3 regions of the Pseudarthrobacter sp. SSS035 genome follow, and region 2 is predicted to be linked to each of the others. Evidence: riboswitches for the same ligand, from Rfam matches in the RefSeq annotation. Region 2 holds a riboswitch; each other region holds the start of a gene.

Region 1 (3,264 bases), 1.8 Mb from region 2:
CCGCCCTGCGGCACGCCGTGGTGGAAGAAGTCATTGTGGTGGGCTACCTCGTGGACCGCTTAGGCAAGTTCGGCTGGAGCATGCCCTTGGCCATCTTCACCAGCTCGATGCTCCGCGGCAGCTACCACCTTTACCAAGGCTTCGGGCCGTTCATCGGCAATGCAGTGATGGGTGTGGTCTTCGCCTGGCTCTACACGAAAACCAAGCGGATTATGCCGCTGGTCATCGCGCATGCGCTGTTGGACATCGTTGCATTCGTTGGCTTCAGCCTCTTTGGCCGGGCTGTGGGCCTGGGGTAAGACGGCCGTGGTTCCCGTGCCGCACAGGTGAACTGAACCGGGTCCGGCCTTAAAAGGATTCGGCCGCCATCGGTGGGTGGCATCATTGGCACCCGCTGATGGCGGCCGAAGCTATTGAACGTGCAATCAGATGGTGACTGCTCCCGTAGCGGTTTCGAAGGTTACGGACAGGATGCCCGGGGTTCCATGCGGAGCCACCCAGTCAACGGCCACATCCTCCAGCGGCTTCTCGACGGGTTCGCCCAGCCATTCCGTCACGCGTTCGGCGGAACCGGCTATGGTCAGGCAGCTCATCTTGACGTTGCTCTCATAGGCGTTGGACGGGTGCAGGGCGGGGTCGCCCTCCCACTTGAGCATGTACGGGACCTGGGGGTCCGCGATCAGGCCCAGGATGCCGATCTGCTTCCAGACCAGCTCGCGGCCGTCCGGGAACTTGCGGTTGCCGTTGACGGCGGCACGGCCCAGGCGGTCTTCGAACGGAGCGAGGTCGTCCACTTCGACGCACCAGCCCATCCAGCCGCCGCCGGCTTCGGACCGGGCCCGGACAGCCTGCCCGAAGGGAGCCTTGTCCGATGCCGGGTGGTTCAGGACCTCCACGACTTCCAGGTACTTATGGCCCGCGAGGGGAATAATCATGTTCCGGGTTCCAAACCGGGGGTGTACGCCACCCTTCACGGCTTCAACGCCGAGGGCGGACGAAATACGTTCGGTGGTGGCAACGAGGCCATCTTGTTCACAGGCGTAAGAGACGTGATCCATGCGCATGCCATCATCTTGGCACTTTGTGATCCGGCTCTCAGCTAAGGGTAGCCTTACCGGATTCCCGTTGCGTCACGAGTGGACATTTCCGGGCGGCCAAGGGCGCGGCGGACCCTGGCAGGGACGCGGCCGGCTGGCCGCAGAAGTGCTCCCGCGAAGTCATAACCAGTCACACGCTTAGCAATAGACCGGGGCGGTTCGTACACTCGAAGCAGGTCATGAGTGCCAGCGACAGCCCCGGCTTGCTGGCCGGCAACCCTCTTTTGCGGTGGGGTGCCCCGGGTGAGGACCTGGCCTGCCGGTCAATTGACGGTGGGCAAGCGCATAGAAAAGGTCCTGCCATGACGATTACGATTTCCCGTACTGCAGCACCCGGAAACGGGGTGGTCCGGTACGCCAGCATCGGCGGACTCGAGCTCGAAGCCGGCGGTTACCTCCCGGAAGTCACCCTCGGCTATGAAACGTGGGGAACCCTCAACGCGGACGGCTCCAACGCCGTCCTGATTGAGCACGCCCTGACCGGAAGCACGCACGTGACCCGCGGCGACAGTGACGAGCCCGGCTGGTGGGAACAGCTGGCCGGACCCGGTGCGCCGGTGGACACGGACCGGTTCTTTGTGGTCTCCATCAACATTGTGGGTGGCTGCTACGGTTCCACCGGGCCGTCCTCGGATGCCCCGGATGGCAAGCCGTGGGGGTCCCGATTCCCTTTGGTAACGCTGCGGGACACCACGGCGGCCGAGGCCAGGCTGGCTGACCAGTTGGGCATCCCGAGCTGGTACGCCGTGCTGGGCGGCTCCATGGGCGGCGCGCGGGCCCTGGAATGGGCGGTCACCTACCCGGAACGGGTTCAGCGGTGCGCCGTTATCTCCATCGGTGCCGCCAGCACCGCCGAACAGATCGCGTTCGCCCAGGCGCAGACGCTCGCCATCCGACAGGACAGCAATTTCAACGACGGCGACTACTACGGCGGTCCGCTGCCGGAGGACGGCCTGGCCCTGGCACGGCGCATCGCCCACATCACCTACCGCTCCGCCGAGGAGTTCCATGGCCGCTTCGGACGTTCGGCCCAGCACCCGGAATCGCCGTTCCAGGCGGCAGCGCTGGGGGAGCGGGGCCGCTACCAGGTGGAAAGCTACCTGGACCACCAGGGCAAAAAGCTGGTGCGGCGCTTTGATGCCAACAGCTACATCGCCATCACCGACGCCCTGATGAGCCACGACGTCTGCCGCGGGCGGGGCTCGCTGAATGAGGCCTTGGGCCGGGCCACCGCCAGGTTCTTCGTGGCTGCGGTGGACAGCGACCGGCTGTACTTCCCGTCCCAGTCCCGTGAACTGGCTGACGCGCTCCCGGGCGACGTGGACGTGCACGTTATTGAGGCCCCGATCGGCCACGACGGCTTCCTGACCGAGATCGGCCAGCTCGGCGTCCAACTCCGAAAGACCTTCCTCGTCTAAGCCCGAACGGACACTTGAGCCCCTTGCTATTAAACGCGAGAGGACACTTGAGCCCCCGGAATCAGGGCCTCAAGTGTCTGTGAGGATTTTAGTGGCTGGTCTGGGACTGGCTGGCAGAGTGGGTATTGGCCGTTCAGCCCCGTGGGATGTGACTCATTAAGTGTTTGGCCCTGCAAGGGGTGTCTTTGAATGGATCTGTCCATCCGCGGGGTGGCGGCCGGTACCACCCGGCCCACCTCGGTAACTTGATCAGAAGGTTGTCCGCCTCTTTGGGGGCGTGGCTCGTCACAGTGTTGTTCCGAAGTGACCTCTACCCGGACTGGTACCGGCCGTGTACGGCCCTGACCATATCCGCGAATAGAGGAAGGTGCCAGAACCGCTATGACTATCGTTGCTCATTCCCGCCCTTTTGTCGTCGGCGTCGATACGCACGCCAAGAACCATGTCTACGCCATCATCACCGGCAACACCGGTGAGCTGACCGCCACCCGGGACTTCCCCACCACCGGGGCCGGCATTACCCGCGCAATCGCCTGGGTCGCGCGCCGCACCGGCGCTGATCTGGCGACCTTGTGGGTGATCGAGGGTGCTGCTTCCTACGGCGCTCTGCTGGCCGGTTCCGTCGACGCCGCCGGCTACACGGTCGCCGAAGCCGCACGCATGGATGCCCGAGCCCATCACGGGGTCGGCAAATCAGATCCGCTCGACGCGCACCGGATCGCCGCAGCCGTCCTGCCCCTGGATGAGCA
Region 2 (3,264 bases):
TGGGCACGGATCCCCGCCTGGTGGGCCAGGAAACCAAGGAACTGGGCAGCATCGGCTAGACGGGACGCCGATGTCCCCAACACTGCGGCCCTGAGACGGTAGTTTGGAACCATGATCCAACCCGCTTCGAGCTACAACGATGACTTGCGCCTTGCCCATGTGCTGGCAGATTCCGTGGATGACCAGACCATGAGCCGCTTCAAGGCACTGGACCTCCGCATCGAGACCAAGCCGGACCTGACGCCGGTAACGGACGCGGACAAGTCCGCGGAGGAAGCCATCCGCGGCCAGTTGTCCCGCTCGCGTCCGCGCGACGCCGTGCTGGGCGAGGAATTCGGCAGTTCGGGCCATGGCTCCCGCCGCTGGATCATTGATCCCATCGACGGCACGAAGAACTTTGTCCGCGGCGTCCCGGTTTGGGCCACCCTGATCGCCCTCGTGGACGAAGGCGAACCCGTGGTGGGAGTGGTCAGCGCGCCCGCGCTGGGCAAACGCTGGTGGGCCGCCAAGGGTTCCGGCGCGTACATGGGCAAGTCCCTTGCCGCCGCAACGCGGCTCCGCGTCTCGGACGTCTCCAAACTTTCGGATGCCTCCCTGTCCTACTCCAGCCTGGGCGGCTGGAAGGAACGCGGCAACCTGGATGAGTTCCTGGGCCTGACCGAGGACGTGTGGCGCACGCGCGCCTACGGCGATTTCTGGTCCTACTGCATGGTGGCCGAAGGTTCCGTGGACATCGCCTGCGAGCCCGAACTGAACCTGTACGATATGGCTGCCTTGGTGCCCATCGTGGTGGAAGCCGGCGGCCGCTTCACCTCCTTGGAGGGACAGGACGGGCCGTTCGGCGGCAACGCCCTGGCCACGAACTCCATTCTGCACTCAGAGGTGCTCAAGCGTCTGAACCCGAATCTGGACGATCTCCTCTAGGCACTTTCTTCGAATTATCGACGGCGGACGCCTCCTCAAGGGGGCGTCCGCCGTCGTATCTTCGACAAATGAGACTGTTCCTCAAACGCGCGTAACAAAGTCCTTAACATTGGGCCGGGCTTCCTTTCTGCAGCGGCGGATGTTCTACGCTTCTTAACAGGTCACGAGTGCCAGCGCTAAACCCCGGTTTGCTGGCCGGCAACCCTCCATTCGCGGTGGGGTGCCCCGGGTGACGACCAGGCCGGTCCGGAATGGACACGGCAAGCGCGGGTTCCCGTTACCGGGAGTCCTTTTAGAGTGAGGTCTCCGTGACAACTGCCACCGTCTCCCCCAACACTGTTTCTCCCGACAGCGCCGCCCCCGCCAAGGCCGCTGCGCTGTTCAACGATGCCGCCGCCATTGCCGGCCGCCCCCTCTCTGCCGTCACTGGCGCGGAAATCCAGGCACCGCTGATCCAGGGCGGCCACATCCGGTACGCAAACCTGGACTACGGCGCATCCGCTCCCGCCCTCTCCGTGGTGTCGGCCTACCTCAACGAGATCCTGCCGTTCTACGCCAGCGTCCATCGCGGCGCCGGCTACGCATCGCAGATCAGCACGTCCGTCTATGAGAACGCCCGGGACATCGTGCGCGACTTTGTGGGCGGACGCCCGGACGACTCCGTCATCTTCACCCGGAACACGACCGACTCGCTGAACCTGCTGGCGGGTTGCCTGCCGGCGACGGACGGGCGGCCCAATGGCGATGTCCTCTACCTGGACATCGAACACCACGCCAACCTCCTGCCGTGGCAGGGAGTCCCGCACCGCAGCGTCGTCGCCGCGGACACCATCGTGGGCACCCTCGAGGTCCTCCGCGCCGAACTTGAGCAGGGCAACGTCAGCCTCCTCGCGGTCACGGGCGCCTCCAACGTCACCGGCGAGATCCTCCCGATCAAGGCCCTGGCCGCCCTCGCCCATGAGTACGGCGCGCGGATCGTGGTGGACGCCGCGCAGCTGGCGCCGCACCGGCGCATCAATATCAGCACCGACGACGTCGACTACCTCGCCTTCTCCGGGCACAAGCTCTACGCGCCCTTCGGCTCCGGGGTCCTGGTGGGCCGCACCGACTGGCTCGACGCCGGTACTCCCCACCTGGCCGGCGGCGGCGCCGTACGCGAGGCCAGGCTCGACGGCGTCAGCTGGGCCACCGGTCCGGCCCGGCACGAGGGCGGCTCCCCCAACGTCCTCGGCGCGGCCACACTGGCCCGCGCCGCCCAGGTCATCGCGTCCCTGGACCACGACCGCTGGCACGCCCACGAGGCGGCCATCCGGTCATTCCTGGTGGAAGGGCTCGGGAAGATCGACGGCGTCACCGTGCACCAGATCTTCTCGGACACGGACGCTGAAACGGGCACCATCGGCGTGGTGAACTTCTCCGTGGCAGGGTACGACGCCGGGCTTGTGGCCGCGTACCTGTCGGCCGAGCATGGCGTTGGCCTCCGGGACGGCCGCTTCTGCGCGCACCCGCTGCTCAAGCGCCTCGGCCTTCCCTCCGGTTCCCTGCGGGCCAGCTTCGGTGTGGGCTCACGGCTGGAGGATGCCCAGCGGCTCCTTGCCGGCCTGGAGCAACTCCGCCGGACCGGCCTGGGCTGGGACTACGTGGTGGACGCGGGCCGCTGGGTTCCGGCCAACGACACCCGCACGTACCCTCACTGGGCTCCCAACACGCCGGGCACCGCCGGCGCGGCTCCGTGCCTTGACGACTGACTGACGCTTTCCTCCCTTGGTTCCTGACCTGGCTGCCATCTGACTGCCGTCTGACCCAGCGGCTGCGGCCCATGCGGTAAATTCGAAGGATACCGATGGGCACAGTTGAAGGAGGCCGCACGTGGCACGGGGTGGCCCCAGGCTTGAGCACGGACGCCGTCTGGAACTCGGACGGAGTTTCCAGGATGGCGGCGAACATTACCAGCGCGTACGCCCTGGCTACCCTGCCGACTCAGCGGACTGGCTGATCCCTGCCGGGGCCGCGGACGCCGTGGACGTGGGCGCCGGAACCGGCAAGTTCACCGCCCTGCTGCTGGAACGCAGCCTGGCGGTTTCCGCCGTGGACCCGTCGCCGGACATGCTCGAACAGCTGCGGAGCCACTACGCGGCGGCGGACGCGACGCAGGGGACGGCAGAGGCGACGGGACTCGCTGACTCCTCGTTCGACGTCGTAAGCGTGGCGCAGGCCTGGCACTGGTGCGATCCGCTGCCGGCGAGCACCGAACTGGCGCGGATCCTGCGGCCCGGCGGAACGCTGGGGCTGATCTGGAACCAGCTGGACACGTCCGTTCCGTGGGTGCACCGGTTGTCC
Region 3 (3,264 bases), 1.5 Mb from region 2:
CCGCCAGTCGATGATGGCCACGCCGGTGTCGCGGGTGCTGGTCCGTTCGTCCCATACGACGGCGGCGATGCGGCCGAAACGCGCAGAGGTGCCCGTCTCGAGTACTTGTTCCCACCAGGACACCTTGATGTCCCGGTTCGCGGCGCCGCCCGTGGCCGGGCTGTAGAAGGCCGAGGTTTCGAGGACCATGGGCTTGTTCCGCCCGTCCACGTAGGAGGAATAGAAGTCCTCGCTGCCGGACTGGGTGAGCATGGCCGAGAGCTCACCCTCCACCGGAAGCGTGTTGACCGCGGTTTTGCCGCGGGTGTCATCGTGGTAGGCCGTCAGCCCCACCCATTCCACGGCGTCGTCGCCGGGGTAATACGGCGCATAGGCGGCATCTGATCCGTTCCAGGTCCCGTCACCGTTGGTGTCCAGCGCGGCGAAACCCTCGGAACCCGTAGCAGGCGCATTCCGGTGGCGTTCAAACGGGTAGTCCCGCCCGAGGTACGGCTGCCACACCATCACCGTGCCGGCGTCGTCAGTGGCTTTGAAGGCGGCGGCCACGTTCCTGAACGCTGCCTTGTATCCGAGGGGCTGCTGCCCCCATTGCGTCAGCTCGCGTTCATGTCCGGGGCGAACCGGATCAGGAGCTGGCCCTGGAATCCGGCCGCGAGCTGCTGGACTTTATTGGCAAAGGCTTGGGCGGCTGCCGCGTCCACCTGATCCAGCGGGTCGGACGGGCCCACTGTGAGCATGGCGTGGGAGCCCAGGGCGGAGGCCTGCCCCAGGAACTGCCTGATGTCATTTTCCTCGTCGGACCGGAGGGGAAGGGCAATGTCGTGCCCCAGCAGCGCAGGTGAGGCACCCAACCGTTCGGCGAAGCCCTGCGCCGAATCCTCGCCCCACTCAAGGACAACGCCCAGCAGGGGCTTTCCCGGCTCCGGTGCGGTGCCAGCGGCACGGGCGGTACCGGCGGTTAGTCCCGCCGCCAGGACGGCCAGGACACCAGTGAGGATGAGTCCGACGGCGGCCCGCAGCCGTGTCCGCCCGGCAGGACTGGCATTGTTGGCCGGCGCTGTGGCTGTTGGCATGCTGGTGTATACCCCCAAGGACGGCTGTTTCAGAGACGGCGGCCGGTGCCCCAGTAAACTCTATCGGTCCCGTCCTCAGCTGCGGATCAGCCTCAGCCGCCCAGGACCACCAGCGGCACCAGGCGTTCCGCGCAGGAAACCCGGACCAGTGCCGGCGCCCCCGGAGCCGCCCGGTTGTTCACCCCTGTGTCGTCGCACCAGTCCAGGTTGTACGGGTAAGCGGTGACCCCGGCCTTCCCGGGAGCCACGCCAGCCGGGACGGTGAACACGAAAGTGAAGCCGCCGTCGTCGGACATGGGAGCGAGTTCTTCCAGCACCGCGGTACCGGTCGCGTCCTTGACCGTCACCTGGACCTGCGCGTCGGTGCCGTAGCGGGCATCGCAGGTGGTATCCGGGGCGCTGACGCTGACCTGGTCGCCGGGTTTCGCGGCGGCAGGCGAGACGGAAAACTCCGGCGGCATGCAGGGCGGCGGCGCGAAAATGTTCCGGCAGCCTGTCACCCCCACCAGCACCGGCACAGCGCACAACGTCACAGCCAAAACGCGTGCCCAGGCGCCCGTCAACGAACGCCCCTGAATGTTCCCCATGACCCGATTGTCCCGTCGGCGCCGGCGTTACGGAAGCACGGCGGGATCACGGAAAAACGCGTTGGTTACGGAACATGACGACGGCGGCGGTGCGGCCGGGCGGGCCGGATGTTACGTTTTTGGGGAGTAATGAGAACCGGCGCCAAGCCCTGACTGGCCGGTCGGCAACCCTCCCTTTCGCGGCGGGGTGCCTCAGGTGAATACTCGGCATATCGACCCATTCGAGCTGCAAGCGTGAAAGAAGGAGTTCCGTCGTGTCTGACGCACCCGCCCCTGAAGAGAAACTGTCGTACCGGCTTGTCACCGGGCCGGATGACAGGTCATTCTGTGAACGTATTTCCACTGCCCTGGCCGAAGGGTATGTCCTGCACGGCAGCCCGGCCGCGACGTCCAACGGCGGCGTTGTGATTGTTGCGCAGGCACTCATCCTCCCGTCGGCCATCGCCACCGCTGACGCCGCCGTCGCCTCCGCCGTGGATGACCTCGATTTCGACGGCGAGGGCCACGCGTGAGCTACGCCGGAGACCTCACCCCGCAGGAAGCCTGGGCCAAACTCGAACGGGGCGCCATCCTGGTGGATGTCCGGACCGAAGGCGAATGGGCCCACATCGGCATCCCGGACACGAAGGCCACGGACAACGATCCCCTGTTCATCCCGTGGACGTTCCCGGGCGGCATCCCCAACCCGGATTTCATCACCGACCTGACGCAGCAGGCGCCGGAGGACGACGGCGCGGAGCTGGTCTTCCTCTGCCGCTCGGGCCAGCGCTCCATCGCCGCCGCCATCGCCGCGACGCAGGCCGGCTTCACCTCCTACAACGTCCTGGAGGGTTTCGAAGGCGAGCCGGACCGCTACGGCGAGCGCACCGTCAACGGCTGGAAGAACCGCGGCCTGCCCACCAACCTGGGAATAGCCAAGTGACGTTCAACCCAGACGCCGCCGGCTGGAGCGCCGAGACGCAGGCGGTCCGCGGCGGGCTGGACCGTACCAACTTCCAGGAGACCACGGAGCCGGTCTTCCTGAACTCGGGCTTCGTCTACGAGTCCGCTGCCGCCGCCGAGCGCGCCTTCACCGGCGAGGACGAACGCTTCGTCTACTCCCGGTACGGCAACCCGTCCGTGGCCACTTTCCAGGAACGCCTCCGCCTGCTCGAAGGCACCGAAGCGTGCTTTGCGACGGCATCGGGCATGTCAGCGGTGTTCACGGCCCTGGGCGCCCTGTTGGCGGCCGGGGACCGGGTGGTTGCCGCGCGCTCACTGTTCGGCTCCTGCTTTGTGATCCTGAACGAGATCCTGCCGCGCTGGGGCGTGGAAACCGTGTTTGTGGACGGCCCGGACCTCCAGCAATGGGCGGCCGCACTGTCGGAGCCCACCACCGCAGTGTTCTTCGAATCCCCGTCCAACCCGATGCAGGAAATCGTGGACATCGCCGCGGTCAGCGAGCTGGCGCACGCCGCCGGGGCCACCGTCGTCGTCGACAATGTCTTTGCCACTCCCCTGCTGCAGCGCTGCGGCCAGCTGGGCGCGGACGTGATTGTGTACTCCGGCACGAAGCACATCGACGGCCAGGGACGCGTCCTGGGCGGCGCCATCCTGGGCACCAA

The links. A riboswitch is a leader RNA that binds a small molecule or an ion and turns the genes downstream of it on or off. The one in region 2 is predicted to bind S-adenosylmethionine.
Region 1: linked by a shared signal. The riboswitch ahead of MUN23_RS02010 (homoserine O-acetyltransferase) and the one ahead of MUN23_RS17040 (aminotransferase class V-fold PLP-dependent enzyme) in region 2 are both predicted to bind S-adenosylmethionine.
Region 3: linked by a shared signal. The riboswitch ahead of MUN23_RS10145 (DUF1737 domain-containing protein) and the one ahead of MUN23_RS17040 (aminotransferase class V-fold PLP-dependent enzyme) in region 2 are both predicted to bind S-adenosylmethionine.

Annotation. Positions count from the first base shown of each region.
Region 1 is NZ_CP096882.1:424,238-427,501, reverse strand. Features, by position in the region: gene MUN23_RS02020 (CPBP family intramembrane glutamic endopeptidase) at 1-299, shown strand, start outside; gene MUN23_RS02015 (VOC family protein) at 426-1,064, opposite strand; SAM riboswitch class IV at 1,273-1,387, shown strand; gene MUN23_RS02010 (homoserine O-acetyltransferase) at 1,400-2,515, shown strand; gene MUN23_RS02005 (IS110 family transposase) at 2,897-3,264, shown strand, end outside.
Region 2 is NZ_CP096882.1:3,685,909-3,689,172, reverse strand. Features, by position in the region: gene rsgA (ribosome small subunit-dependent GTPase A) at 1-59, shown strand, start outside; gene hisN (histidinol-phosphatase) at 112-924, shown strand; SAM riboswitch class IV at 1,084-1,197, shown strand; gene MUN23_RS17040 (aminotransferase class V-fold PLP-dependent enzyme) at 1,233-2,672, shown strand; gene MUN23_RS17035 (class I SAM-dependent methyltransferase) at 2,794-3,264, shown strand, end outside.
Region 3 is NZ_CP096882.1:2,210,424-2,213,687, reverse strand. Features, by position in the region: gene opgC (OpgC domain-containing protein) at 1-546, opposite strand, end outside; gene MUN23_RS23635 (hypothetical protein) at 594-1,073, opposite strand; gene MUN23_RS10150 (hypothetical protein) at 1,166-1,660, opposite strand; SAM riboswitch class IV at 1,786-1,901, shown strand; gene MUN23_RS10145 (DUF1737 domain-containing protein) at 1,915-2,172, shown strand; gene MUN23_RS10140 (rhodanese-like domain-containing protein) at 2,169-2,582, shown strand; gene MUN23_RS10135 (O-succinylhomoserine sulfhydrylase) at 2,579-3,264, shown strand, end outside.